Salinivibrio kushneri: one gene and its partner. The protein of the gene in region 1 interacts with the protein of each later gene in a pairwise test. Links are inferred from orthologs where the notes say so. Each region holds a gene or a part of one and is shown on either strand. Other genes may lie near its edges. The genes, in order: crp and N8M53_RS02105.

Region 1 (15,393 bases):
ACCCTGCTGAAAACAAAACATAATCTGCTATTGCTGCGGTTAAAATAATGTAAATACTATGCATCATAGATTAAACACAGAAGGATTGAGTGATGACAATGGAGCACAAAGTAGAACGTAAACTCTTCGACGAAGTCATGGTGCCATGTTACAACCCAATGCCGATGATCCCAGATCATGGTAAAGGGTCGCGTATCTGGGATCAGGAAGGTCGAGAGTATATCGATTTTGCCGGTGGTATCGCGGTGAGCTGTTTAGGTCATTGTCATCCGGTAATGGTGGATGCACTGACCGAACAAGCGCAGAAGCTGTGGCACTTGAGCAATGTGATGACCAACGCCCCGGCGTTGCGCCTCGCAAAACGCCTCACCGAACTGTCCTTCGCCGACCGCGTGTTTTACGCTAACTCAGGCGCCGAGGCGAACGAAGCCGCACTGAAACTGGCGCGTCGCTGGGCAAAAGAAGAGCACGGCGAGCACAAAAGTGAAATCATCGCTTTCACCAAAGGTTTCCACGGTCGCACCTTCTTTACCGTGACGGTAGGGGGACAGCCCGCTTATTCAGACGGCTTTGGCCCTAAACCTGGCGATGTCACCCATCTTCCTTACAACGACATCGCCGCATTGGCCGACCATATCTCAGATCGTACCTGTGCGGTGATGATGGAGCCATTGCAAGGCGAGGGCGGCATCGTGCCACCGGAAGCAGGCTTTTTGCAGGCCGTGCGCGAGTTATGTGACAAACACAACGCCCTGTTGATTTTCGACGAAGTCCAAACCGGCAATGGCCGTACGGGCACCTTTTATGCCTATCAAGAATCAGGGGTTGAACCGGACATTCTGGCGACAGCCAAATCACTGGGTGGCGGGATCCCCATTGGTGCCATGCTTACCACCGAACGTCTCGCAGCACACATGAAACCGGGCGTTCATGGCTCCACCTATGGCGGTAATCCATTGGCGTGTGCGGTCGCAGAAGCCGTGGTCAATGAAGTGACCAAGCCCGAAGTGCTAGAGGGTGTCATTGAGCGCGAGCAATGGTTCCGTGACGGTTTAGAGGCGATTAACGATAAATACGGCATCTTCAGTGAAGTCCGTGGCAAAGGCTTGCTACTCGGTGCGGCACTGAACCAAGACTGGGAAGGCCGTGCACGCGATATTCTGGTTGCCGCGGGTGAAGAAGGCCTGTTGGTATTAGTCGCCGGCCCAAATGTGGTGAGGTTTACTCCGTCATTGGTGATTACCAAAGCCGATATTAAAGAAGGGATGGCACGCCTGGAGCGCGCGATTGCGAAGGTTGTTGCAGGATAAGCGACCTCATACACTCGGAGGGATTTGAGATGTTAGTTATTCGGCCTATCCGTGCATCAGATTTTGATGCACTGATGTTGTGTGCGGAAGCGTCCGGCCACGGGTTTACCTCGTTGCCGGTGGATGCCGATTTGCTCCAAGGGCGAATTGATAATTCGCTAGAAAGTTTTGCCAAAAAGGTGACAGAGCCTGGCCCGGAAGGGTACTTGATGGTCGCTGAAGATGTAGAAACCGGTGAGATTGCCGGGACGACTGGGATTGAAGCGGCTATTGGCCTCGACAATCCATTTTATAGTTACCACCTGACGAAGGTGGTGCACTCGTCGCGCAAACTGAATGTGCATAACATCGTGGAAGTGCTGACGTTTGGCAACAACTACACCGGCACCACAGAGATCTGCACCTTGTTTATGCGCCCTGAGTTTCGTGGCGGCCTAAATGGCAAGCTTTTGTCTAAGTGTCGGTTTTTGATGTTGGCACAATTTCCCGAGCGTTTCGCAGACGTGGTCTTTGCTGAAATGCGTGGTGTGTCTGATGACGAGGGGAACTCGCCGTTTTGGCAATGGTTGAAGGATAACTTCTTTAACATTGACTTCACGTTGGCTGACTACCTCACCGGGATTGGGGCGAAAGGCTTCATCGCTGATCTGATGCCAAAATTACCGATTTACGTGAGCCTGCTCAGTGAGGAAGCGCGAGCGGTGATCGGGCAAGTGCATCCCAATACTCGCCCAGCGTTGCGCTTGTTGGAAAAAGAAGGCTTTTCGTGCCGTGGCTATGTCGACATCTTTGATGCCGGCCCCACGGTGGAATGCTTACGTCACAATATTGAATCCGTGCGTCATTCTTTCAACGCCTCGGCAAGCGTAAGAGAGCACAGCAGCGCGCAGGACTATTTGATATCGAACACGGACTTTGCCGGTTTCCGCGCGACAGCGGCGAAAGCGGCGGTGGATCATGAAACCAATCAGGTGGTGATCAGCCCCGCGGTAGCAGACGCATTGAATGTAAAAGAAGGCGATCAGCTGCGTTTGATTGCCATGGAGGGATAAGATGACAAAGCAATCAGCAGGCCATCTGATTAACGGAGAGTGGGTGAAAGGCGAGGGCGAGGTGATGACCTCGCAAAATCCCTTTGATAGTCAGTGTATTTGGCAAGGTGAAGAAGCGACGCGCCCCCAGGTTGAACAAGCGGTTAGCGCCGCACGTGAAGCCTTTCTTCGTTGGCGTAATACTGAATTTGCCGAGCGCCAAGCGCTGGTTGAGCGCTTTGCCGAGATAGTGAAAGCGAATACGGACGATTTAGCGCGCACCATTGCTGAAGAGACGGGCAAACCATTCTGGGAAACCAAAACCGAAGTCGGTGCCATGGTGGGAAAAGTGGCGATCTCATTACGCGCTTACCACGAGAGAACGGGCTCACGCGAAAAAGATGTCAATGGCACGCAAGCTGTGTTGCGTCACCGTCCGTTAGGTGTGATGGCGGTCTTTGGCCCGTACAACTTCCCGGGTCACCTGCCCAATGGCCACATTGTCCCCGCGCTACTGGCCGGTAACAGTGTGGTGTTCAAGCCGTCAGAATTGACGCCAAAAGTGGCGGAAAAAACACTGGGGTATTGGTTAGAGGCAGGGCTGCCGCATGGCCTTATCAATCTGGTACAAGGTGGCCGTAATACCGGCGAGGCTTTAGCACAAGCCCGAGGCATTGATGGCTTATTGTTTACCGGTAGCGCCAATACCGGCCATATCCTCCACCGCCAATTCGCGGGTCAGCCCGATAAGATGCTGGCACTGGAAATGGGGGGAAATAATCCCTTGGTGGTCAGTGATCAGTTTGGTGATTTAGAAGCCACCGTCTATACCATCATTCAGTCAGCGTATCTTAGCGCCGGTCAACGTTGCACCTGTGCACGCCGCCTGCTGCTGCCTGAAGGAGAAGTGGGTGACAAGATCTTGACGCGCCTAGCACAATGGACAAAAACCGTGCGAGTTGGCGGCCAGTTTGATGATCCGGCGCCGTTTATGGGCGCACAGATCTCAGTGGCGGCAGCAGAGGGTATTCTGGCCACACAGCAAAAGCTTGTTGATCTGGGCGCGAAGCCAGTGATTGAGTGTGAACATCAGCATGACGCGGTGATCTCGCCAGGGATCTTGGATGTCAGTGGTATTCAAGACTTACCGGATGAAGAGTATTTTGGTCCGCTTCTGCAAGTGCAGCGTTACCAGGATATGGCCGATGCGGTCACCAAAGCCAATGACACCCGCTATGGGTTGTCTGCCGGACTTATCAGTGAAGACGATGGTGAATGGCAGTACTTCCTTGACCATATTCGTGCAGGGATTGTTAACCGCAATCGCCAATTGACGGGCGCTAGCGGTGACGCGCCATTTGGTGGGCCGGGTGCCTCGGGGAACTTACGCCCCAGCGCTTACTATGCAGCGGATTATTGCGCTTATCCGATGGCGTCAATGGAAGGGGAGCAGGTGGTACTGCCCGAAACGTTCGCCCCCGGCATTCCGAATCAACAGGACTAAGGAGAGCAACATGGACAGTGGCCAAGCGTTATTCGACAAACTGTGGCAGGACTACATCAACCGTCTGTGCCCTTCGGCACATAAGGTGCATGCCTTATTAGAGGAAGGGCAACCTTTGATCAATGATCATATTGCCTTACGGACATTTGGTTTACCTAAGGTTGGGCTAAAGGTACTTGCGCGTCCATTTCTCGCCTTGGGGTATCAGCAAAAAGGTGACTATACCTTTGAAGCGAAAAAGCTCAACGCCTGCCATTTTGAGCATCCCGATCCTTTGATGCCAAAAGTTTTTATCAGTGAGTTGATGGTCGAGCAATGCTCGCCAACGCTTCAGGCGATTGTCGAGAAGCTGGTGGCGCAGGTCGATGAATCGTCACTAACAGGCAGTGATTTTCTCCATCAGGGGCGTCTATGGGATGTTGATTGGGCGACCTATCAAACCCTTGCCGAAGAGAGTGAATATGCGTCTTGGGTGGCGGCACACGGTTATGGTGCGAACCATTTTACCGTGAGCGTGAATCAGCTGAATGCGCATGATGATTGCCTCTCGGTGAACAACCGATTGCGCGACAATGGCTTTGCGATTAACGAGTCAGGTGGAGAAGTCAAAGGGGATGCATCAGTGTATTTGGAGCAATCCTCCACCATGGCGGATCGCGTACCGGTTGCTTTTTCTGATGACACGCAAACCATCCCGGGTGGATTTTATGAGTTTGCTAAGCGTTATGTCCTGCCCAATGGTGAGCTCTACCAAGGTTTTGTGGCTGCCTCGGCAGATAAAATCTTTGAAAGCACCCACTAGTTATTCGTCCTTGCCCGAATACGGGTCGACGTCATATGAAAGGGAGCGTGTGATACGCTCCCTTTTTTATCGTCTATTGGGCCTCGATGTCGAGCCAAAACGTGTCTGGAATCGCTTGTGTTTCGTTGCTTAAATGTGGGTTATCAACTCGGATTACGGTGCGTTCACTAATGTTTGCCTTTTCAAAGGTTTCCTTAACTAAAGGCGCATTATTGAAAAACTCGATAAATGATCCGTCTTGATACGCCGCTTCAAAAGCGCGATTTAACATCTCGGCGACGTCAGCATGTTGCGGAGACACAAACAGGAACATCGGGAAGCGATAGATCAGCATCAGGTGTGGGTCAACTAACAGATTACCGTATTGCGGCCGCTCGGCTAATTCACTAAAAGGCTCAATCAAGGCACGAGGGAAGAGATCGGCACGACCCGTATCAACCACTTTAAAAATGTTTTCAAAGCTCGATATTTCACGTACGCGAAATCCCGCAGAGTTAAGCACTTTGACGTCGGCCCAGCCTTGTCCCTGAGTCATCGTAAGAGACTGCAAATCACCCGCGCTATTTATCTGAGCGAGTTGGGGCTCAGTGGCTTGGTTGGTAATAAACAGGCGATGGCCGAGTAAACCACGAAACACGGGATAGCGAATGGGGATCAGTTCCGATTCCAGTGTACGGTCGGCACCAAGCCAGTCGACAGTGAGCTTGCCTTGCTTGAGCATCTCCACTTTACGAGACTGAGAGCCAATTTGGCCGTCAAAGGCTTGTAAGGTGACAGATTCTCCCGATTTTTCAGCAAGAAATTCAATCAGCTCAATGGCATAGAGGTCAAGCGCTGAGCCAGCGCGTGGCTCGGGGTGTACAATCGTGGTATTGGATGCGGCATGGACTGAAAACACAGAGAGCGCGAGGGCGGTGAGGGCAGTTATCACTTTTTTCATAAACGATACCTTGTTAATTTAGTGTTAACAACATCGTTTTGAGTTTAGAAGCTATCCGCGTGCTTGCCAGAAAGTGGAGATAAAAAAACCGACGCCAGGGCGTCGGTTGGTGATACAGAGAGCGGCGCAATTAGCGTGTGCCGTATACCACGATGGTTTTACCGTGTGCGGAAATGAGGTTTTGCTCTTCCAGCATTTTTAGAATACGTCCCACGGTTTCACGCGAACAGCCGACAATTTGGCCAATTTCCTGACGGGTGATCTTAATTTGCATACCGTCAGGGTGTGTCATGGCATCTGGCTGCTTCGCCAAGTTCAACAAGGTTTGCGCAATGCGCCCTGTGACGTCCAGGAAGGCGAGATCCCCTACCTTTTGGCTAGTTACCTGCAAACGACGCGCCATTTGTGAAGACAGGCGCATTAAGATGTCAGGGTTAACTTGGATGAGCTGGCGGAACTTCTTAAATGAAATTTCTGCCACTTCACACGGTGATTTAGCGCGAACCCAAGCAGTGCGCTCTTGGTCTTCTTCGAAAAGCCCGAGCTCACCGATGAAGTCACCTTGGTTAAGGTAAGACAGGATCATTTCCTTGCCTTCTTCATCTTTGATCAGTACGGCCACAGACCCTTTCACGATGTAATACAAGGTCTCCGCCTTCTCACCTGCATGGATAAGCGTGCTTTTAGACGGATACTTATGAATATGACAATGTGAAAGGAACCACTCGAGTGTAGGGTCTGTTTGAGGTTTTCCTGGAACCATATAACTTATTTCCTCTGCATGTGTTGCCCGGCAACAACGTCCTATCTTTGTCTGAGGGGTAACCCATCAGATCATTGCACAGAATACGAAGTCTGAACGCGGGCTACAAGCTCACTGTATGTTAACAAGAGTGTATCTTTTTTTGTTGGTGATTTCTTGATTTTGATCTAGGCCAACCGCCTAAAAATCTGGCAAAAACGTGGCTAAGATCACGGCTTGAGAAGTAATACATCATGGATGCGCTACGCCTTAGCCAATCTTGCCTTTTTCTATCAATTGTTGGATCAATGGACGGATAATCAATTCCATCGCAAAGCCCATTTTTCCCCCAGGCACCACTAAGGTGTTATGCCGTGACATAAACGACCCAGTGATCATCTGCAACAGGTAGGGGAAGTCGACATTTTTCATCCCACGAAAGCGGATCACCACAAAGCTCTCGTCCAAAGACGGGATCCCTTTGGCATTTAATGGGTTTGAGGTATCTACCGTGGGAACGCGTTGAAAATTGATATGGGTGCGAGAAAATTGCGGAGTGATATAGTGCAAGTAATCATCCATTGAGCGCACAATTGAGTCGGTCACCGCTTCACGAGAGTGACCTCTATCGCGCGTATCGCGGACAAATTTTTGAATCCACTCTAAGTTGACGATGGGCACCATACCTATCAAGAGGTCGACGTGTTGCGCAACATTGACGTCACCGTCGACCACCCCACCGTGCAATCCCTCGTAAAACAATACATTGGTATTGTCGGCCAAGTCTTGCCATGGTGTGAAGGTACCAGGCATTTGGTTATAGGGCACCGCTTCATCAAAGGTATGTAAATAGCGACGGTATTTTCCCGTGCCTTGGTCGCCATACTCACGAAAAAACTGCTCTAGTCGAGGGAAGTCGTTGGCGGTGGGGCCAAAGTAGCTGATATGCTTGCCTTGTTCACGCGCTTTACGGATCTCCACGTCCATTTCGGGACGAGTAAAACGGTGAAAGCTGTCCCCTTCTAGCCAGGCCGCTTTGATGTTCATCATCTGGAACATCTTACGGAAGGCCTCCGAGGTAGTGGTGGTACCGGCTCCTGACGAGCCGGTAACCGCAATAATTGGATGTTTAGCCGACATGACGCGCCCTGTCATTCAGTCTGAATTTGTATCGCGATACGGCGTGTACTGCGATGCTAAGAGCCGAGTGCTGCTTTACGACGAATATCCACTGTCTCGTGCAACTCGGAATACACAATCACGGCGTCTCCGGATTGTAATTGTTGGCGAACATCATCAACTTTTTGTGCAAAGCTGACTTCTTGCTCACCATAATCGGTTCCTTCCCGTAATACAAAGTGCTCAATTAACGCTGTCAGTGTTTCGTCGGGAATCGACTGCCATGGAACCATCATACTACATCACCTTTTATTTATCTCAGGATGGCACGCGAGGGTGCGTGATGCGAATGTTGTGAATTGGCTCGCATTTTACCCGATCATACCAGTAAATGCAGTGGTTCTCTTTGATTCCTTTGATGGCACTAACGTGCCGTCTTGCTCAGTGACTCATGCGGCAAATAAGACGCTAACCAGCCGGGCACCGCTTGCTCAAGCCACAACTGAGGTTGGCGCCAGCTTCCCGTGACAAAACCAACATGGCCGCCATGCTCTGTGAGTTGGTAGTCGATATTGGCGGGTAAGGGGGACGTTGGGATCACCGCGTCGGTCATAAACGGGTCGTCTTTGGCATGAATGATGGCCAGCGGTGTCTTAATGGCATTAAGCACGGAAAGGCCGCTGCAGGCACGGTAATAATGGTGTGCATCGTCAAAGCCATGAAGCGGGGCAGTGACAGTTTGGTCGAACTCAAACAACGTATTGATCGTTGGGCGTTCTCCCGCATGCCACCGGCCGACTTGCTGATGACGGGTCAGCTTTTCAGCAAGGGTTTGTCGCATCGAGCGCAACAAATAGGCTTGATAAACACGGGAAAACCCTTTCTGGATACGCATCGAGCACGCGGCTAGGTCAAGTGGGGGTGACACTGCGCAACCACAGGTCACGATGGGATCATCGTGATAGTCCGCCAGATAACGTACCAGCATGTTTCCCCCTAAGGAAACCCCGACCGCGCCAATTTGACTCTCTGGATAGGTCTCACGCAAATAGGTTAAGAAGGCACGTGCGTCTTGGGTTTCTCCAGAGTGATAGGTCCGCGCGGCACGATTAAGGCGGCCACTGCAGCTGCGAAAGTGCATCACTACGCCGCACCAACCTTGACGTTGGAACGCGGCGAGCAAGCCGTTGGCATACGGGCTGTCGAAACTGCCGGCTAAGCCATGGAATAAAACAACAATCGGCTGCCCAGGTTGCGGTTGATGTGTCCAGGCCAAATCAACAAAATCGCCATCGGGCAGATCAAATTGCTGCCAGCGAGGGGTGAAAAGCGGGGCACGACGCAGAAAGCGAGGCAACAAGGTTTGTAGGTGCGCATTCCGTGCACTGGGAATGGGTCTAAACGGTGTCATCATGGTTACTTCCCTCTTCCTCGGCGGGCGTCACCCTCAGTGATGTATATAGGTTGCGTGCTGATGGTGACAGCTGACGGCAATAGTAGGCGAGAGGAGAGGCGGTATCCGTGAGCCAGGTTTGACGATTTAGGGCCTCGACTAAATCCTGCTGTTGGAATTTTTCTAAGCTGAGCTCAAAGTTAAGCATTTTTTTGTACTGTCCACTGCCGACCCGCGGCTTCAAATCTCGCCGCAGGTGACGATAGGCAATAAGCAAATGCTCCGATCGGCTCAACGCGTGTTTGAGTTGGCTCAGGCTCTCGGGGGCAAGGCCGTAGCCATGTTGCTCAATCCAGGCGAGCAACAAGGCAAGGTTGACGTTACCTTGGTGCTCGTCTTGGAGCTTGAGGCAGGCTTGTTTCACCTCTGGCTTGCCATAATGATGTAAACAAAACTGCCACAGGTCGGCGGGGTTCGCCATCCCAGGGGTTAGCTTTGAGTGAATGTCGCCTCCAGGGCTTCCAGCTCTTCTTGTCGCTCCATCCATTCTTGTTCCACCTCTTCGAGCGTCGATTTGGCATCCGCTTGACGTTGCAATTGCGCCGTGAGTCGCGCTTTGTTATCACTGTGATAAATCTCAGGATCCGCCAACTGGCTTTCCGCGTCACTGATAATGGCAGAGAGTTGTTCTATCTGTGTGTCGAGATTGTCAATTTTTTTCCGCAAAGGCGCCGTTTGCTTGCGTAATTCGGCATCGCGGCGTTTTTGCGCTTTGCGATCCACTTGGGTTTGTTGCGGTGCTGTTTTCTCCGCGGCCGCTTGTTTTTTGCTCTCAGCGCGATCAGCACGCTGTTGATCGGTCAGCCAGCGATGATAATCGTTCAAGTCTCCATCAAAGGGTAGCACTGCGCCATTGTCGACCAAGTACAAGTCATCGGTAGTGGCGCGCAGCAAAAAGCGATCGTGACTGACAATCACCATCGCGCCCTCGTAGGACTGTAAAGCCAGCGTTAATGCTTGGCGCATATCCAGGTCAAGGTGGTTAGTGGGCTCATCGAGTAGCAGTAGGTTCGGTTTTTGCCACACCAGCAAAGCGAGCACCAAGCGGGCTTTTTCGCCTCCAGAAAAGGGGCCGATGGGCTCGAGCGCCTTGTCGCCTTGAAAGCCAAACCGGCCGAGAAAATCACGCAAGGTTTGCTCAGCAGTGGTAGGGGCTAACCGGTTTAGGTGCTGAAGTGGCGTATCGTCGATCCGCAACGTATCAAGTTGGTGTTGGGCAAAATAGCCAATTTTCACCCCTTGTGAATAGGTTAATTCACCGGCCATGGCGGGTAGGCTACCCGCGAGCAGTTTAATCAGGGTTGATTTACCCGCACCATTGCGCCCTAGTAAGCCAATGCGCGCCCCCGGCACCAGGTTAAGGCGAATGTTTTCAATAATGGGGGTCTTATCATAACCAGCCGCCACCTTGTCCATCATCAAAATCGGTGTGGGTAAGGCATCCGGGGTGAAGAAGGTAAAACTAAATGGGTTATCGTATTGCGCGGGCAATACCTTCTCCATCCGCTCAAGGGCTTTAATCCGACTTTGCGCTTGACGGGCTTTGGTCGCTTTGTAGCGAAAGCGATCAATATACGATTGCATGTGGTTAATTTGCTTTTGTTGCTTTTCGTACTGCGCCTGTTGTTGAGCCAATTTTTGCGCGCGCATTTGTTCAAAGTCGGAATAATTACCCGTATATTCATTAAGCTGTTGGTGCTCAATATGAATAATACGGTTGACGACAGGATCCAAAAAGTCCCGGTCGTGAGAGATCAACACCAAGGTCCCTGGATATTGCTGTAGCCATTTTTCCAGCCACATCACCGCATCGAGATCTAGGTGGTTGGTGGGTTCATCCAGCAACAGCAGATCAGAGCGGCATAATAGCGCTTGTGCTAAGTTCAGCCGCATTCGCCAGCCACCTGAGAATTGGGTGAGTGACCAGTGGATTTGTGGTTGGCTAAAGCCCAAACCATCAAGCAGACTCGCAGCGCGTGCTTCAATGGTATAACCACCAATGGCATCCAATTTGTCGTGCAACATCGCTACCGCATTACCATCATCACGGGTTTCGGCGTCGCGTAAGGCTTGCTGTAGCTCGCGGTATTCGCTATCGCCATCAATGACGTATTCAAGTGCGCTTTTGTCGAGTGCCGGGGTTTCTTGCGCCACCCATGCTACCTGCCACTGACTCGGATAGTCACAATTGCCGGCATCCAACGATAATTGATGGCGCAGCAATGCAAACAGGCTAGATTTGCCACAGCCATTTTTTCCCACCAAACCGACTTTGTCGCCTGGCGAAATAGTGGCAGAAGTGTGGTCAAGCAGGGGCTTACCACCACGAAGCAGTTGAATGTCGGAGAAGCGAATCATGATTTCTCAGTCTGTCTCGGGTTGATGGATGCGCATGGTTGCGCGGTCGTTATACCAGCTTGATACGGGGATTGCCAAATTCTACCGCGTCATCCCACTGGTCAGACACAGACGGGGCATATTTGTGTGTTAAAGTTAAAAACATGGAACAAATGAACAGATTGCGTTCTTACAATAATCATAACGACAAGGAAGCCTATGCCCCGAGATAAGGCTGAAAGCCCCTCTCTTCCCAAGGTACTGGTGATTTTTGCTCACCCCGACCCCGATGAATCTGTTGCCAATCGTCGCTTAATTGAGGCCATTACGCCGTTGTCCCATGTCACAGTCCATGATATTTACGCCGCATACCCTGATTTTGTGGTGGACGTGCATCATGAGCGTGCGTTGGTCACTGACGCCGATGTGTTGGTCTTTCAGCATCCACTGCAAATGTATTCCTGTCCGGCATTGTTAAAAGAGTGGATAGATGTGGTGTTAGGGAAAGGGTTTGCTCATGGACAAGGCGGGGATGCGTTGGCCGGTAAAACCTGTCGTTTTGTGGTGACCACTGGCGGTGCGGCCGAAGCGTTTAGCCAGCAAGGTTACAATAAATATTCGATGGCCGAGTTATTGCAACCCTTTGAGTTAACCGCCTCATTATGTCGGATGTATTGGATCCCGCCGTTGGTGTTGCACTGGGCACGTCGCGTTGGCGATGCCGATCGCGATGCGTTTGCCGAGATTTACGCCGATTGGCTCGCCGATCCATTGGCGCAACAAGGAGGAGAGGATGGATAACAACCTCTTATCGGTGGCTTTTGTCTTTTTATTGGCCGCGGTGATTGCGGTTCCGTTGGCACAGCGCTTGGGCATGGGCTCTGTCCTCGGTTATTTGCTGGCAGGCATAGTGATCGGGCCTTGGGGGCTGGGTCTGGTCCGTGATGTGGATGCGATTCTCCATTTTGCGGAATTTGGCGTGGTGCTGCTGCTGTTTTTGATTGGTCTGGAGCTGAACCCGAAAAAGTTGCTGCAAATGCGCCGACCGATTATCGGGCTTGGGGGCAGTCAGGTGGTACTCACCGCGTTCGCCATTGGTGTGGTATGTATGATGACAGGCTTAACCCTTTCCCAATCATTAGTGATTGGAGTTGGCCTGGCGCTTTCTTCTACCGCGATTGCGATGAAAATTATCGAAGATCAACGCCTAATGCGCAGCGAAACCGGACAGTCAGGCTTTGCGGTCTTGCTCTTCCAAGACATTGCGGTAATCCCGATGCTCGCGATGATCCCTGCGCTTGCCGGTGGCAGTGCCGGTAGCTGGCTCGACGTATTATGGATGTTTGTCGGTATCGGTATTTTGCTGGTAGGCGGTCATTTCCTGCTGCGCCCGCTGTTTCGTTTAGTGGCCATGAGCGGTGTCACCGAGCTATTTACCGTGACCTCGTTGGCCTTGGTGATTGGTATTGCCCTGGCCATGCAAGCATTGGGCTTATCGATGGCGCTCGGGGCGTTTCTTGCGGGCGTATTGCTTGCTGAAAGTGAATACCGTCATGAGCTAGAAACCGCGATTGAGCCTTTCAAAGGTTTGTTGCTCGGGCTGTTCTTTATTGCGGTGGGGATGACCGTTGATCTCGGCTTATTGCTCGATTATCCCCTCGCAATTTTAGGCACGGTGGCAGCGTTAATTTTTGCAAAAACCATATTGCTTTACGGGTTGGCGCGTCTGTTTGGCGTGGCGCCAAAGGCACGTAGTCAAATGGCGGTGTTGCTTAGCCAAGGCGGGGAGTTTGCGTTTGTTATTTTTACTGCCGCGCGCAGCCAAGGGTTACTCGACCAGCCATTGAATGCATTTTTGTTGGTGGTGGTGAGCTTATCAATGATGACGACGCCTTTAATGCTGACGCTTCAACAGCGCTGGTTTGCCCGCACGTTCAACGAGCCAGAGGAAGCGCCGCCCCAAGGACAGTTTGAGCAAGCTGATGCGCGCGTGATCATTGCCGGTTTTGGTCGCTTTGGTCAGGTGGTAGGGCGTTTGATGTTCGCTAACAAAATTGGCGTAACCATATTGGAACGTGATCCGACACAAATTAAGCTGCTACGTCGCTTTGGCTATGAAGTGTATTATGGCGACGCAACCCAGCTCGACTTATTACGGGCGGCCGGTGCGCATACCGCAGAAGCGATTGTGATTTGTACCGATTCGCCTGACGAGGTGATGGAGATTGTTGATCTTTGTGCGCGCCATTTCCCTAACTTAAAGGTAATGGCACGGGCGCGGAGCCGTGTAGAGGCTTATCAATTGATGGCGCAGGGCGTTGACCAGTTCTCGCGTGAAACCTTTTTGGGCGCACTTGAACTGGGGCGGCAGACGCTAGAGTCACTGGGTATGCATCCGTATAAAGCCAAGCGAGCCGAAATTTTATTCCGTAAGTTGGATATGCGGGTATTGCAAGATCTATTGCCGCAACACAGCGAAGACTTGGCGACGGCCTCCCGAGTGAAAGAAGCACGCAAAGAGTTGGAAGAAATTTTTGACCGAGAAATGCGTGGTGACAGTGAGCGGCACCAAAGTTGGAACCGAGATGAGTAAGGTGTTGAAGTGAAAAAACGTTTCATTGCTGGGGCAGCATGCCCAGCGTGTCAACAACTCGATACGTTACGAGTATGGCGCGAAAATAATATTGACAAAGTAGAATGTGTCAGCTGCGATTATCATGATAGTCGGTTGCCTGATTCGGCACAGCAGTCACACTCTGGTGCCGAGTCAGCAGAGAATGTCATTGGGATCTTTAAACCGGAGTAGGGGATCCGTTATCATCGGCAGTCCATTTACCTTCCGGTCTCGGAGCGAGCATGAAAATTGCAAAAGATGTGGTAGTCAGCCTGGCTTACCAAGTAAAAAATGAAGATGGTGCACTTGTTGACGAATCAACAGCACAAGAGCCTCTCCAATACCTGCACGGTCATCGTAACCTGATTGTAGGTCTTGAGAACGCGCTGGAAGGCCGCGAAAAAGGTGAGAGCTTTGACGTGACTGTAGGCCCAGACGAAGCCTATGGCGATTACCAAGAAGCCATGGTACAACGCGTACCGGCTAACGTATTCCAAGGCGTAGACCAAGTAGAAGTGGGCATGCGCTTTATGGCAGAAACGGACCAAGGCCAAATCCCGGTCGAAGTGACTGAAGTTGATGGTGAAGAAGTGGTAGTTGACGCTAACCACATGCTAGCCGGTCAAACCCTGTCTTTCTCTGTGGAAGTGGTTGACGTTCGCGAAGCGACAGAAGAGGAAGTGTCTCACGGTCATATTCACCAAGAGGGTGAAAGCTGTGGTCACGACCACTAAGACGGTCTCCGTCTGTGGTGAATGAAAGGCGCCGAATGGCGCCTTTTTCGTATCAGTAGTGCGGTGGCGGCGTTTCTTCTGCTTGGCTGGCAATGTTTTCCGGCTCTATGTTTTTTAATTTACTGACTAAGTATTGAATCTGTACCGTCATACGCTCAATGTCCCCCTGCTGCTGGGTTAACGCGCTGTTGAGCTGCTCGAGGGTGTCTTCTTGAAAAGCGACCTTATATTCCAGGTCGTCGATTTGTTGCTGTAACTTATCAATCTCACTCATACTGCTCTCTCGCTATTGCGCGTCGGTTAACCAAGCTTGGGCGATACCGGCGGATGTCCCGGAAATCACGCGCCCCGTGGGGTCGATAGCCACATCATACACGACTGCGCTCGGTGGGCGAGTGTCTGGTTGCGCCAAGGCTTGCCAGCGGCCGATGTTTTCACCGCTTTGTACGTCCCATAACTCGACCCGCTGTGAGGGGGTACCAGTGGCCAGTTGACGGCCGTCATCGGAAAAGCGGGCACTGGCGTAAATCGCTTGGCGAGCAAAAATATCCAATTCACTCACCTTATCTCCGCTCGGCAGAGCCCAAATTACCGCGCGGTTGCCGCCATCAGAGACGAACGCGTATTGCCCTTCTCGATGTAGCGCGACTTGCTTAACCCTTTGGTCGTACGCAAAGTCGTTAATAATCTGCCCCGAGTCGGTTTCCCAAAAGTAGGCATGATGGTCATTGCCACCGGAGAGTACGTACGCACCATTGGGCGAAATCGCCACGGCATTGACTTTATCGCGATGCGCCAGGAACTCTA
Region 2 (15,108 bases), 190 kb from region 1 along the record:
GCCATCATGGCCGGGGCTTTTTATCCGATATCAACTCGGATTATTGGTACTGTTAGGTCGTTAACTACGCAAGCCTGTTCCTTTGGAAATCAAACCCCACGCCAAGGCATACAGCCCGATGATGAACAGCATCAGCACCCCAAACGATGTCATGATGCCGACATCTGACACGCCAAGAAAGCCGTATCGAAACGCGTTTACCATGTACACAATGGGATTGAGCTTAGATACCCCCTGCCAAAACTCAGGCAGCAGGGAGAGCGAATAGAATACCCCACCGAGGTAAGTTAATGGCGTCAAGATAAAGGTAGGGATAAGACTAATATCGTCAAAGGTTTTGGCGAAGATAGCATTAATCAGTCCACCCAGGGCAAACACCGCCGAGGTCAACACTACGGTGGTAATCACAATCAACGGATGCGCTATCTGCAAGTCGACGAAAAACAGGGAGGTCATGGTCACCAACGCCCCCACCGCTAACCCACGACACATCCCGCCACCGATATAACCGGCAATGATCACGTAGTTAGGGATCGGTGCTACCAAAAGCTCTTCAATATTATGCTGAAATTTGGCACTAAAAAACGAAGAGGCCACGTTGGAGTAAGAGTTGGTGATCACCGACATCATGATAAGCCCCGGCACGATATACTCCATGTAGGAGAAGCCTTCCATCTGGCCAATCCGCGAGCCAATCAGATTACCGAAAATGATAAAATAGAGGCTCATGGTAATCGCTGGCGGAACCAAGGTTTGCACCCAAATACGGGTAAAGCGCGCCACTTCTTTATGAATCAAGGTTCGAAAGGCCACCCAATACAAAGCATTCATGCACGCTCCTCCCCATTTTGCTGAATTAAGGTGACAAATAGCTCCTCAAGGCGATTTGCCTTATTGCGCATCGACAGCACCTGCACGCCTTGTTGCGACAACTGATCAAAGACAGGGGTCAACCCGACTGACTTATTCACTTCAACTTCTAGGGTATTAGTATCGGTTTTCTGCCAGTTAACACCGTTTAAGGTGCTCAGCTTATGCCCGGGTTGTAAATCTAGGATAAACGTCTCTGCATCCAGCTTCGCCAGCAAGGCTTTCATGGAGGTATCTTCTACCAGCTCTCCTCGATTGATGATGCCGATGTTGCGACACAAGGTTTCGGCTTCTTCAAGGTAATGAGTGGTGAGAATAATGGTGATCCCTTGCCGGTTAATCTCGGTGAGAAAGTCCCACATTGAACGACGTAGCTCAATGTCGACACCAGCGGTTGGCTCGTCCAAGATCAACAGACGAGGCTCATGCATCAACGCACGGGCGATCATTAAGCGACGCTTCATGCCTCCCGACAAATTACGGGCAGGCTCATGGCGCTTGTCCCATAAATCGAGCTGCGAGAGGTATTTTTTCGCGCGTAATTTGGCTTGGTCGCGGGGCACACCATAGTAACCCGCTTGGTTCACCACGATCTGCTCCACTTTCTCAAACTGGTTAAAGTTAAACTCTTGTGGCACCAGCCCGATTTGTTTTTTGGCTTCCACCTTTTGGGTATCGAGATCGTAGCCAAAAATACTCACCTGCCCCTGGGTTTTATTCACCAGTGAGCTCAAAATGCCAATGGTGGTGGATTTACCCGCCCCATTTGGCCCCAATAGCGCATAAAAATCGCCCTCCTCGACAGAGAGCGATACCCCTTTTAGCGCCTTAACACTGGTCCCATAGGTTTTGACCAGGTCTTTGATGTCGATGGCTTTCATAAGCTCCCGTTCTTTTAAGGCATGACCTCGGTCACTCGGTGCGCGGCACGGAGTGCATCATAACGGCTATCAAAGGTGTGATCGTCGGTGAGCCAATTTTTAACATGCAAGCGCTCAAGCTGATCCCGTGTTTTTTGGTGGGGGCAGAGCAGAAAAACTTGGCAACTGGCGTCAACCGCATCTTTGATCGCATTTTCAAGCGCGAGGCCAACGGTCATATCAATCATGGGCACGTCACTGAGGTCTAAGATCATGACATCAAATTCCTCGATTTTACTGTGCTGACGTGCAATCGCTTTAGAGACACTGAATATCATTGGGCCTGAGAGATAGAAAAACAACACTTTTCCGTTGGCGCTGTCCAATAAAGCCCTTTCCATCTCGCTCAGGGGGACGTCATCTTCATCCGCATCACTGATGGCTTTTACCTGCTTTTCTTGCTCACGGCTTAAGTGCTCAATGGCAATAATATTGGCAATGAATACACCCACGCCCACTGCCACAATTAAGTCCACCAACACCGTCAGTATCATCACTCCATACATGATCACGGTTTGATGCAAGCTGACTTTGTGGGCACGCTGGATAAAGGTGCGGTCAAGGATATTGAAGCCCACATAGATGGCGATACCTGCCAGCACTGCCATCGGGATGGGCTCGGTCAAAAAGCCTGCGACCAAGATTACCGCCGCTAGAATAAGGGCGCGCACAATGGCCGCAAACGGTGAACGTCCGCCTACTTGCACATTAACAACCGTGCCCATGGTGCCACCCGCTCCCGGCAAAGCGCCAAATAATCCCGCCACCATATTGGCCAGCCCCTGACCACGCAACTCTTTATCCGAGTCGTGCTCTTCGCGCGTCAACGAGTCAGCGATTACCGCAGAGAGCAAAGTATCAATACAGCCCAAGGTCCCCAACACTAACGCATCCACCACCATGGTGGTCAGTACCTCACTGTCGATGTGTGGCAGCATCAAGGTTGGCAAGCCAGTTGGGATCACACCAATTCGGCGAATCGCCTCGAGATCAAACCACCACATTGACAGCAAAGTCACCACCACCAAGGCAACGAGTTGTACCGGCATATAACGGCGATATTTTTGTGGGAAAGAAAAGAGGATCCCAAGCGTAAGCAGCCCCAATAAAAGCTCACTGCGCTGAGTGTGTGCAATCAGCTCAGGCAACGTCCTCAGTGTGCCCAGCACGCCTCCTTCAGGGGGCACGTGTCCCAACAAAGGCGGCAGCTGCAAAATGATCAAGATAACGCCAATACCGGACATAAACCCAGATATCACGCTATATGGCATTAAAGTAACGTACTTTCCAAGCTTCAAGGTCCCCAAGATCACTTGGAATAAGCCGGCCATCATGACCACGGTAAAGCCCATCGCCATGCCCCCTTCGGGGTAACGTGACACCATGGTGGTAAGTACCGCGGTCATGATCACTGTCATCGGACCGGTCGGCTCTGAGATAAGGGTTGAAGAGCCACCAAATAACGCGGCAAAAAGCCCCACCAAAATGGCGCCCCACATCCCGGCTTCCGCGCCTGCACCAGACGCTACCCCGAACGCCAGCGAGAGGGGCAAAGAAATAACCGCCGTGGTGACGCCCCCAAACAGGTCCCCTTTCAGGGTCCAGTTCTTGAATCGTTCGAATTTCAAAACAGCTGATCCTTTCAAGTCGTATGCAGTATCACGGCCATGACGGCTTTACTCACTGGCACGGGGGGTCCCCAGTGCGCGCGCCAGTATATAGGAATGTGCACAAGATCAAATCAGGAGAGGAAACGCATGGTTAGTTTTCAACCAAAAAGAATAAAATGATGAGAAATGTGGCAAAGATTCACTAAATATCTTGTATTTAAGTGATCGTGATGACGTGTTTTTTCTAAGCGGGTAACGCGTGGATCACCCTAAAAAGCCATGACAGCACACAAACCCGCTCATGGCGCCAGTTAGCGAGTTTGCGTGCATTGACGTGTAACATACGTTGAACAGCCCGCTATGGCATCACTTCTACCAAGCGGTTGGCCGCCTCGAGCGCCGGTTTGCGTGTGGTAAAGATATGCGCCTCTCGGACCCAATCACCGATATGAAGGCGCTGCAGCTGCTCGCGCGTTTCGTCGTGCGGACACAGTAAAAACACCGTGCACTCAGCCTCACGCGCATCTTTAATCGCGTTCTCTAATGCCAAACCAACGGTCATATCCAACATGGGCACATCGCTTAGGTCCAGAATCATCACACGGAACTCGTTGATGTGGGCATGCTGGCGTGCAATTGCTTTCGAGACACTGAAAATCATCGGTCCTGAAAGATAGAAAAACAACACTTGGCCATTGCTCGCATCAAGCAGCGCACGTTCTTCGTCATCCAGCGGCACTTCATCATCTTCGGCATCACTGATGGCCCGTACTTGCTTGGCTTGCTCTCGGCTTAGGCGCTCAATCACCAATAAGTTGGCAATGAATACCCCTAGGCCGACGGCAACAATCAAGTCAACAAACACCGTCAGCGCCATCACGCCATACATAATACCGGTTTGTTGCAAACTGATTTTATGGGCGCGGTGAAGAAAGCTCCAATCGAGGATATTAAACCCGACATATACCGCAATGCCCGCGAGTACCGCCATCGGGATCGGCGCGGTGAGCGCACCTGCCACCAATACCACCGCGGCTAACATCGCCGCCCGCAATATCCCCGACAAAGGAGAGCGCGCCCCCACTTGCACATTCACCACGGTGCCCATAGTGGCCCCCGCGCCAGGGAGCGCACCAAATAACCCGGCAATCATATTGGCAATGCCCTGCCCGCGCAGCTCGCGATCAGAGTTGTGCTCTTGCCGAGTCAGTGAGTCAGCAATTACCGCGGTTAATAAGGTATCAATACACCCTAAGGTGCCCAGCACGAGGGCATCAATCACCATCGCGGTAAAATGCTCTGTCGTGATATGCGGGATCACTAGCGAAGGTAAGCCAGTGGGGATTTCCCCAATACGACGAATGCTGTCGGTATCAAACAATAAAATTGAAACCAAAGTGATACTGACGAGCGCGACAAGCTGTGCGGGAATAAAACGGCGATATTTCGCCGGAAAATAAAACAAGATGCCAAGGGTCAGCGCCCCGAGAAATACCTCTTTAAAATCGGCATTAGCGAGTAAGTCCGGCAATGCTTTAAGTGTGCCAAGCGCCCCGCCAGAAGGTGCCGCTTGCCCCAGCAAGGGGGCAAGCTGGAGCAAAATCAAAATCACCCCAATCCCTGACATGAAGCCGGATACCACACTGTAAGGCATTAAGGTGACGTATTTCCCCAGCCTTAAGCTGCCAATCAGTACTTGGAACGCCCCCGCCATCATGACGACGGTGAATGCCATAGCTACGCCCCCTTCCGGGTAACGCGCCATCATGGCGGTTAATACCGTGGTCATGATCACTGTCATTGGGCCGGTCGGTTCAGAAATCAGCGTAGACGACCCGCCAAATAGCGAGGCAAACAACCCGACTAAAATCGCGCCCCATAGCCCCGCTTCCGCGCCAGCCCCAGAGGCGACACCAAATGCAAGTGCCAATGGTAATGAGATTATCGCGGTGGTTACCCCACCAAATAGATCCCCTTTTAATGTCAGCTGTGCAAATCGTCCTTTATCAAACACTCACTACCCTCTACTGCATTGATGATGGAAAAGACAGTATACGAGTTTTCTTGGATTAACCGATCCGAGCAGTGGCTTTGAAGGTAAACAGCGTGATCTATTGGGCGTGACAGATGTAAAAGAATGTGAATATTGATCTCAGTGTATTTCACACTCGGTCATTAAGGTATAGTGGTAAACGACTACATTACCAAAAGCTTGCGTGAATATGGCCCAAATCAAAGCGTTGTTCGCCAATAATAAAGCCTGGTCAAAAGACATTCGTGATACTAACCCACAGTTTTTTGCCGACCTTGCCAAAGAGCAACACCCTGAATACTTATGGATTGGTTGCGCCGATAGTCGTGTGCCCGCAGAGCGCTTGACTGGTCTCGACTCTGGCGAGCTTTTTGTCCACCGTAATGTCGCCAATCAAGTTATTCATACCGATTTAAATTGCCTATCCGTCGTGCAGTACGCCGTCGACGTGCTGCAAATCAAGCACATTATTGTTTGTGGGCATTACGGCTGCGGCGGGGTACATGCGGCTATAGAAAACCCTGAGCTGGGTTTAATTAACAATTGGTTGCTACATATTCGCGACCTCTACCTCAAACACAAAAGCTACCTGAGCCAATTGCCTGCGCAAGCACGCGGTAATCGACTGTGTGAGATCAATGTCGCAGAGCAGGTTTATCATCTGGGCAATTCAACGATTTTGCGAGCCGCCTGGGAACGCGGCCAAGATGTAAAGGTTCATGGCTGGTTTTACGACACCACCGATGGGATCTTGCGGGATCTGGGGATGACCGCCAATAGTCGGGAATCGCTAGAAATAAACTACCAAGCGGCAATGTGTGAACTTGTGCCTGACCAAGTCGAGTATTAATCCTTCCCTACGTCTCTAACAAGGAAGGTTGGCACTCGCCTGTATCATGGGGTCAAAAAAACCGAGCATAGGCTCGGCTTTCTCCTTTCGCATTCCTTGAACCCTTTAGTCCAACGGAATCACTTTACCAACGTACGGCAGATGGCGGTACTTTTGCGCATAATCGATGCCCACACCGACCACAAATTCATCTGGAATCGTAAAGCCCAGCCAATCAACCTTGACGTCGACTTCTCGGCGCTCAGGCTTATCTAATAAGGTACAAATACGTACTGAATTTGGCTCGCGCAAAGACAGGATTTCACACACCTTACTCAGCGTATTGCCGGTATCGATGATATCTTCGACTAAGAGTATGTCTTTGCCTTTAATATCATCATCCAAATCTTTCAAAATACGCACATCACGCGTACTTTCCATGCTGTTGCCGTAGCTTGATGCAGTCATAAAGTCGACCGCATGCGGCATGTCAATCGCACGGCATAAATCCGCCATGAAAACGAACGAGCCACGCAGCAGCCCCACTAATACCAACTCCGGTGAGTCTTTATAGTGCTCGCTGATCTCGGCGCCCAAGGCTTTCACTCGCGCCTGAACGTCCTGCTCTGAAATCATCACTTCAACGGTGTGTTTCATATCTGCCCCGATGGTTGTCTCTCCACAAAAGGGAGGTCACTAACAAAGGTGGCATAGTCTAGCACTAAATCGATTGCGGATCCCAGCGAGCGCGTTTTCATCGCTTATGCACCCGCACACTAGTTGGGTATCACACTGATTGATAAGAAAAAATAATCCATGCCTTTGTTTTTTGTAATGAATGACTTTTTTTGCAGACAAAATTACGTTTTTACGGCCTAGATCAGGCTTCTAGCCGTTGTCAGGCCATAAATGGCTGGTATAAACTCAACCCCGCTAATAATAAAGTCATTAGCACAAACAATAATTAATTTGTACAAACCAAAAATAAGTTGGCAGGTTTTAGGATGGCTCAATCAAATGAGAGAACAAGGACGCGGCTATCGCCCGAGCGCCGCAAAGAGCAGTTATTAGGGTGTGGCTTAGATGTGTTTGCCAAACGCGGGATTGGTCGTGCGGGGCACGCCGATATTGCCGAAATGGCAGATGTCTCCGTCGCAACAGTATTTAACTACTTCCCAACCCGTGAAGACTTGGTGGAAGAGATCTTGGCCCAGACCGAGAAACACTTCATTAAACTCATTAATGAGTGCACCGAGCAAGATCAATCGATGCGAGCATCGCTAAACTGCATTACCTCGCAAATTATCGACACGGCACTGGCAGACAAAGCTTGGATGAAAGTCTGGTTTGAGTGGAGTACCTCTATTCGCGAGGATATTTGGCCACGCTTTGTCAAAGGCAGTCGAGACGCGATGGATCAGTTCGAACAAGTGTTCCAGCATGGGATGGCAAAAGGTGAGATGGTCGACCGTCACCAACCGCGTGAGCTTGCCAGTATGTTGGCTGGGGTGTGCTATGTGCTATTTTTACAGGCGCACCAGCAACCAGACAAAACGGCTTTAAACGCCATGGCTCAACACTATATTGATGTACTTTGCCAGCAAAGCTAATCGTAGTCGCGCCGTAAAAAGCCAACCCTTCGGTTGGCTTTTTTGGTTCTGGTGTCTTAATCGTCAATAAAACTCGGCCCATCATTGAAAAGGACTGGTTCGTGAGGGCGAATATGTAAACTGACTTTATCTCCCACCAATAGCGGCTCACGCGCGTGTACCGACAGTTTTTGACCATGGATATCGATGGTATAACGGCTGCTGTCACCCATAAACTGTTGGGATAACACCTGTCCTTCCCCCTTCTCATCAGCACGGATACTGAGAAACTGCGGTCTCAGTAGCCACCAATGCGCGCCTGGATGACAATGCACCGGACGAGGCCAAGGGCCGAGCGGTGTCTGCATTTGTTCTTGCGACGAGACCGTTACGGGCACATAAGAGCCCTGGCCAAGAAAATCAGCGACGAAACGGCTCGCAGGTTGGTAATACACCTCTGTGGTATCGCCATACTGTTCAATGAGCCCCTGATTCATTACCGCCAGCTTATCGGCAAACGCGAATGCTTCCTCTCGGCTATGCGTCACAAGGATCGCCGTGACGCCTTGGGATTTAAAAATGCGTCGGATTTCTTCAATTAAATCATGACGAACCTGGGTATCAATATTTGAAAAGGGCTCATCAAGCAATAACAGATCGGGTTCATAAGCCAGCGCTCTCGCAATCGCCACGCGCTGTTGTTGGCCGCCCGAGAGCTGGTGAGGATAGCGGTCACCCAGCTCCGCCAGACGCACCAGCTTGAGCATCTCAGTCACTTTTTCACTTCGTGCTGCCGTGCTGAATCCAGACAGACCAAACCCCACATTGTCTGCCACCGTAAGGTGTGGGAACAGCGCATAGTCTTGGAAAATCATCCCAATATTGCGTTGCTCTGGCGGGATTGAATGCTGATTATCGTCCATGAGTTTGCACCCAATCGATAGCTTTCCTGAGGATAATGGCATTAATCCTGCCATTGCTTTTAGCAACGTCGTCTTCCCGCAGCCACTGGCGCCGAGCAAGCACACAATTTCTCCCGGCGCGACTTGCAGCGACAAATCCTTTAAAACAGGAGTGCCGTTATAACTGCAGGTCAAATTCTCTATCGCGAGCGCACACTTCATTGATATTTTTGCTCCAATGACCGGTTAATCAGGATAAGGGGGACCAAACCAACCACGACCAACAAAATCGCAGGCAAGGCGGCATACTCTAGGTGCTCATCCGAGGTAAAGTTGTACACATAGGTGGCCAGTGTTTCAAAGTTAAAAGGGCGCAATAAAATGGCCGCATTGAGCTCTTTCATCGACTCAATAAACACCAACAGCATCGCAATGAGCGTGCCGCGCCGAATTAGGGGTAAATGCACACGGCGAATCACCCCTGTGGTGGTGCACCCCATGGTTCGCGCCGCCATATCCAATGAAGGAGGAATTTTGGCCATGCTTGATTCAATGCTGCCAATGGCGACGGCACTGAACCGCACAACAAAGGCCACCAATAAGGCCACCATGGTGCCAGATAATAGGAGGCCAGGCCGTCCCCAGCCGTAATGGGTGGCGATATCGTTAATGAAGTGATCGCCGCGCGTCAGCACTAACATCACGCCAATCGCGAGCACCGTCCCCGGCACCGCATACCCCATAGACGCCAATCGCATGGGCGCCACACTGACCCCATGCCCACGCAGGCGGCGATACACATTGACTGTCCACGCAATGCCAACGGCAATGAGCGCCGCTAAACTTGAGGTATAAAAGCTGTTATAGCTAAAGGTGGCAAATTCGCTGACCGCATTTTTTTCGTAGTAGTGCCATGCATACACCAAAAGCTGTAACAGGGGTAAAATAAACGCCAGTGACAGCAGACTCCAGCACCACGCTAACACACCGACTTTGCGCCAGCCTGTTAAGGGCATTTTCTCAATCGCATCACTGCTCGAGCTTGGACTAAATTGTGCTTGTTTACGTCGCCCATAACGTTCAGCACTGATCAAAAGGAAGATAGCAACCAGCATGATCGCAGAGATTTTGGCGGCAGCGGTTAAGCTCGAGTAGCTCAACCAAGTATCATAGACTGCGGTTGTAAGGGTGCTGACCGCAAAGTAATTGACCGTACCAAAATCGCCCAGCGCCTCCATCGCCACCAAAGAGGCCCCCACCGCAATCGCCGGCCGTGCCAACGGTAAAGAAATGCGACGAAAGCTTTGCATCGGCGAGCAACCGAGCAAACGCGCTGAGTGGGTCAAGGTGACACTTTGCTCCATAAACGCGGCACGGGTGAGCAAGTAGATATAAGGGTATAAGACTAACGCCAGCACAAAACACGCACCCGGCAAGGTACGCATATCGGGAAACCAGTAATCATTGACCGTTTGCCATTCAAACAGTGCCCGCAAGCCACGTTGCAATGGGCCTGCGTAGTCAAACCAGTCAGTGTAGATATAGCCAATAATATAGCCCGGCATCGCAAGCGGAAGCACCATCGCCCACTGCAGTTGTCGGCTGCCCGGTACCTGATACATGGCCAGCATCCACGCGGTGGGCACCCCGAGGATAATCGCAATCGCCACCACGCCAGCCACTAACAAGCTGGTGTTCAAGGTATAAGTCGGTAGTACGGTATCAAACAGATGAGGGAAAATATCCCCGGTGTCGCCTACCGCGGTATAAAAGATCGCTAAGATCGGCAAAACCAGCAACAGAGCTAAGCTCCAACTGCTGGTTTTTATAATGGGTAATCTATCTCGCATGGCCTACTACATTAAGGCGTCAGAGAAAGACAACAGGGGCGGCATCCGCCCCTATGCAATGGCTTACAGGTCGAACTGCACTTCATCCAGCAGTTTCACTGACTGGCTGTAGTTATCCGCAATCGCCTCAAGCGGCATTGGGTCATGCTTGTAGTCGCCCCAAGACGCCACCAGCTCAGACTGCTCAACACCCGGCTTCACAGGCTCTTCGAAGTTCACCTCAGCATACATATGCTGTGCTTTGTCTGACGTTAAAAATTCCATTAGTTTTAGCGCGTTTTCTTCGTTCGGCGCGTACTTCGCCATCGCCATGCCACTCACGTTCACGTGCGTACCGTGCGCGTTTTGGCCAGGATAGTTCAAGTAAACCGCTTCCGCCCACGCTGTTTGTTCTTCGTCATTCAGCATTTTACCTAGGTAATAGCTGTTGCCTAGCGATACATCACACAGGCCTTCTTTAATCGCTTTCACTTGTGCACGATCATTGCCTTGTGGTTTACGCGCGAGGTTGTCTTTTACGCCCTCTAACCACTCTTTGGCTTTCGCTTCACCGTGGTTTTCAATGATGGCTGATACCAAAGAAACGTTGTATGGGTGTTTGCCTGAACGGGTGCAAATCTTGCCTTTCCATTCTGGTTTTGCCAAGTCAAGGTAGTCAAAATCATCACCTAGTTTACCCACACGCTCACGTGATGAGTATACCGCACGGGCACGTGTTGTCAGCGCAACCCACTTGTCTTCACTATCACGGAACTGCTCAGGCACGTTTTGGTCGATCACCGCGCTCTGTACAGGCTGAACCACGTCTTGATTAACCAGCTCTTGAAGGCGTGAAATATCAACGGTTAGCAAAACGTCAGCCGGGCTGTACTCACCTTCTTGCTTAACCTTTTCCGCCATGCCTTTTTTGGCGAATTTAACATTCACCTCAATGCCGGTCTCTTCGGTAAACGCATCGAACATGGGTTCAATCAAGAAAGGTTGGCGATACGAGTAAACATTGACTTCTTCGGACGCAACCGCGGCGCTGGTTCCTAATAGGCTTGCGGTGATAGCCGAGGCAATCAGTAGTTTTTTCATCGTGGCAGTCCTTAAATATGATGATAAATGATAACGAATCTCAGTTTCGTTAGTATACAACTAATGACTCAGGGCTCAATATGATCAGACGCAAAAACAAAGAAACCTTACATCCAAAAATGTAAGGTTTCGTTTCAGAGTTTAATCGAGTTAAGTGTAACTGACTATTTTACGCTAACAAATTCGGGATATGCATCAATGCCACAGTCATGTAAATCCATCCCTGACATTTCTTCTTCTTCGGTAACACGGATACCCATGGTGTTTTTCAGCACTAGCCACACGAGGAAACTTGCCGCAAATACCCAAGCAAAAATCACTGCCGCACCCAAAAGCTGCGCACCAAAGGTTGCCCCTGTGTTACTTAAAGGCACAACCATCAAGCCGAAGAAGCCACACACACCGTGCACAGAGATAGCACCAACAGGGTCATCAATTTTAATCTTATCAAGACCAACGATACTGAAGACCACAACCACACCTGATACCGCACCAATGATCAGCGCTGCCACAGGTGAAGGTGATAGCGGATCCGCGGTGATGGCCACTAAGCCGGCTAACGCACCGTTGAGTACCATGGTCAAATCCGCTTTCCCCCACATGGTTTTACACACCAGCAAAGCAGCAATCGCACCCGCAGCCGCAGCCGCATTGGTGTTCAAGAAGATTTGCCCGACCGCGGTCGCGTTTTCAAAATCCGACACCATCAACTGTGAACCACCGTTAAAGCCAAACCAGCCGAACCACAAGATAAAAGTACCTAGGGTAGCGAGGGGCAGGTTTGAACCAGGGATGGGATTGATTTTGCCATTTTTGCTGTATTTCCCTTTACGCGCCCCCAAGAGCAGAACACCTGCGAGTGCCGCAGCGGCACCGGCCATGTGAACAATCCCAGAGCCAGCGAAGTCGCTAAAGCCTGCTTCTGAGAGAAAGCCACCGCCCCAGGTCCAATAACCTTCAACCGGATAAATCACCGCAGTTAAGATGACAGAGAACACCAGGAACGCCCACAGCTTCATACGCTCAGCCACCGCGCCTGACACCACAGACATCGCTGTCGCCACAAACACCACTTGGAAGAAGAAGTCTGATTCAAGCGAGTGATCCGCGTCCGCCCCTTGCGTGCCAATCAAGGTACCGAAAGACGGTATAAAGCCACCACCGCTGTTATCCACGTACATGATGTTGTAGCCCACTAACAGGTACATGGTACATGCGATGGCATAGAGGCAGATATTTTTGGTCAGTATTTCAGTGGTGTTTTTTGAGCGTACTAGCCCTGCCTCTAACATGGCAAAGCCTGCTGCCATCCACATCACTAGCGCACCGGATAAAAGAAAGAAAAAGGTGTCGAGCGCGTAGCGCAATTCAGTCACCGTGTTTACCAGTTCCATTGTCTTTACTCCCTGTTTTTAAATTGCTTCCAGATCCATCTCACCAGTACGGATACGCACCGCCTGCTGAAGATCAAAGACGAAGATTTTGCCATCGCCGATCTTGCCGGTTTGTGCAGCCTTAGAGATCGCGTCCACGACACTGTCGACATGCTCGCTCTGCACCGCGATTTCTAATTTTACTTTGGGTAAAAAGTCGACCTGATACTCAGCACCGCGGTATAACTCTGTGTGCCCTTTTTGACGGCCGAAGCCTTTCACCTCTGAGACAGTCATGCCGTCAATGCCAGCATCCGCCAACGCTTCACGTACGTCATCAAGCTTGAATGGCTTGATAATGGCGCTAATCAGTTTCATATCCTTCTCCTGAGTCCTTGTGTTTGCATCATCGTCTAACTATCAAGAGCCGTGCCAATAATTAATTAGTTAATATTCAATAACTTAAAAAACAAATAGAAATAAAGGCGGTGATTTGCACCATATAAGTGCGAATTATTCACCAACACAGCGCATACCCGCGGGAGCGGTACACGATTGCACCAATGGGGAACATAGAAGCGAGAATAAGGATAAAAAACGGGGAAAGATTCATCGATTCAAAGCACGCACACGGTAATACGTGCTCATCGATGACTAGCTAACTCAGTGAGCCCGCTTAACGTCGACCGTAACGGGCAATAAAGTCTTGGTAGGCGTCTAGCATTTCCAAAAAGTCTTGGTAACCACACGCGGCGTAGCTTTCTTCATCATAAAAGGTCAGCGCTTGCTCATTGAGCATGATTTGCGCGTCATCCGAGGCAGGTTGCAGCATCGCATTCGCCACCACCACGACCTCATCATGATTGGCGGTAAGCGTGAACGTATGCCCGCGCCACTGCTGCTCTGACTCAAGTTGCTGCAGAGTATGTAGACAGGCTGTCACTTGCGTCAGCTCCGTGCCGAGTTCATCCAATAGCCAACGTCCTATGGCTTCATGTCCCATAGAAAAAACAATCCGGTAGCTGTCATCAAAACTGTTGCGAGAAAATTCGTAATCCACACTGACCTCCAAATTTGGCACGCTATTGTCCGGCTTTTTCCTATAATTGCCAAGCCGAGGCTGTCATCAAGCTGTCACTTCAACCATACTTAAATGGAATAACAGTAAGCAGTAAAGGATAGGCTAATGCATATCGTGATCGCACCTGATTCATTTAAAGAAGGCCTCAGTGCTCGCCACGTTGCTCAGGCGATCGAGGCTGGCATCGCGCCTATTTTGCCTAACGCCCGTTTCTCTCAACTGCCAATGGCTGACGGGGGTGAAGGCTTTGCACAAAGCTTTCTCGACCAACTTGGTGGCGAGCGTTATCACTGCGAGGTTACTGGACCCGATTTTCGCTCGGTGACCGCCGATTTTATTATCAACCGCGAGCATCGGCTTGCGGTTATTGATGTTGCCAGTGCATCTGGGCTGCCTTTGGTGCCTATTCACGCACGCAATCCACGTCATACCACCAGCTTAGGCACCGGTGAGCTCATTCGTGCCGCGCTTGACCATGACATTGATGAGATCATTATCGGCTTGGGGGGCAGTGCCACCAATGACGCTGGTGCAGGGATTCTGACCGCCCTGGGCGCCAAGCTCCTTGATGGCGCGGGCAAACCAATACCGCCTACAGGAGAGGGCCTGGGTGCACTGATGACGCTGGATCTTGACGGACTGGATGCTCGCCTTAACACGGTCAAACTCACTGCCGCCTGCGATGTAGACAATCCATTATGTGGACCGCATGGCGCTACCACCGTCTTTGGGCCACAAAAAGGCGCCCAGGAAGAAGACATTCGAGAATTGGAGCAATACCTGCACCGCTTTGCCAGTATTTGCCACCTACAATTGGGACAGTCCATTTGCCACTTTTCAGGCGCTGGCGCGGCTGGCGGGATCGGCGCGACACTCGGCGGGTTACTCGGCGCGCAGCTTGAGCCAGGGGTGGAATTGTTACTCTCACGCACCCATGCCCACCACGTATTGATACAAGCCGATTGGGTGATC

What was found.
Region 2: the proteins of crp (region 1) and N8M53_RS02105 interact in binary tests that used the Escherichia coli proteins (3 or more experiments, as listed by UniProt). The link is inferred for Salinivibrio kushneri from one-to-one orthologs.

Annotation. Positions count from the first base shown.
Region 1 is NZ_CP114588.1:227,174-242,566, forward strand. The notes cover bases 4,535-7,504. They hold crp (cAMP-activated global transcriptional regulator CRP), read right to left. Parts: upstream 6,351-7,504; coding sequence 5,718-6,350; downstream 4,535-5,717. Other genes in these bases: N8M53_RS01115 (DUF1338 domain-containing protein), read left to right, coding at 4,535-4,647; N8M53_RS01120 (hypothetical protein), read right to left, coding at 4,721-5,587; N8M53_RS01130 (phosphoribulokinase), read right to left, coding at 6,600-7,469. Also shown: N8M53_RS01100 (aspartate aminotransferase family protein), read left to right, coding at 93-1,310; astA (arginine N-succinyltransferase), read left to right, coding at 1,340-2,362; astD (succinylglutamate-semialdehyde dehydrogenase), read left to right, coding at 2,364-3,845; more of N8M53_RS01115, read left to right, coding at 3,856-4,534; N8M53_RS01135 (YheU family protein), read right to left, coding at 7,526-7,744; N8M53_RS01140 (hydrolase), read right to left, coding at 7,873-8,862; N8M53_RS01145 (TIGR02444 family protein), read right to left, coding at 8,846-9,322; N8M53_RS01150 (ABC transporter ATP-binding protein), read right to left, coding at 9,331-11,259; glutathione-regulated potassium-efflux system ancillary protein KefG, read left to right, coding at 11,458-12,039; glutathione-regulated potassium-efflux system protein KefB, read left to right, coding at 12,032-13,831; N8M53_RS01165 (YheV family putative zinc ribbon protein), read left to right, coding at 13,841-14,044; slyD (peptidylprolyl isomerase), read left to right, coding at 14,095-14,586; N8M53_RS01175 (SlyX family protein), read right to left, coding at 14,639-14,860; N8M53_RS01180 (WD40 repeat domain-containing protein), read right to left, coding at 14,873-15,393.
Region 2 is NZ_CP114588.1:422,276-437,383, reverse strand. Bases 12,424-15,108 are described here. They hold N8M53_RS02105 (YacL family protein), read right to left. Parts: upstream 14,116-15,108; coding sequence 13,732-14,115; downstream 12,424-13,731. Other genes in these bases: N8M53_RS02100 (glycerate kinase), read left to right, coding at 14,242-15,108; glnK (P-II family nitrogen regulator), read right to left, coding at 13,095-13,433; N8M53_RS02115 (ammonium transporter), read right to left, coding at 12,424-13,076. Outside these bases: N8M53_RS02165 (ABC transporter permease), read right to left, coding at 61-831; N8M53_RS02160 (ABC transporter ATP-binding protein), read right to left, coding at 828-1,751; N8M53_RS02155 (SulP family inorganic anion transporter), read right to left, coding at 1,766-3,418; N8M53_RS02150 (SulP family inorganic anion transporter), read right to left, coding at 3,759-5,414; can (carbonate dehydratase), read left to right, coding at 5,623-6,282; hpt (hypoxanthine phosphoribosyltransferase), read right to left, coding at 6,388-6,918; N8M53_RS02135 (TetR/AcrR family transcriptional regulator), read left to right, coding at 7,266-7,871; N8M53_RS02130 (ABC transporter ATP-binding protein), read right to left, coding at 7,928-8,974; N8M53_RS02125 (ABC transporter permease), read right to left, coding at 8,971-10,602; N8M53_RS02120 (Fe(3+) ABC transporter substrate-binding protein), read right to left, coding at 10,666-11,682; more of N8M53_RS02115, read right to left, coding at 11,847-12,423.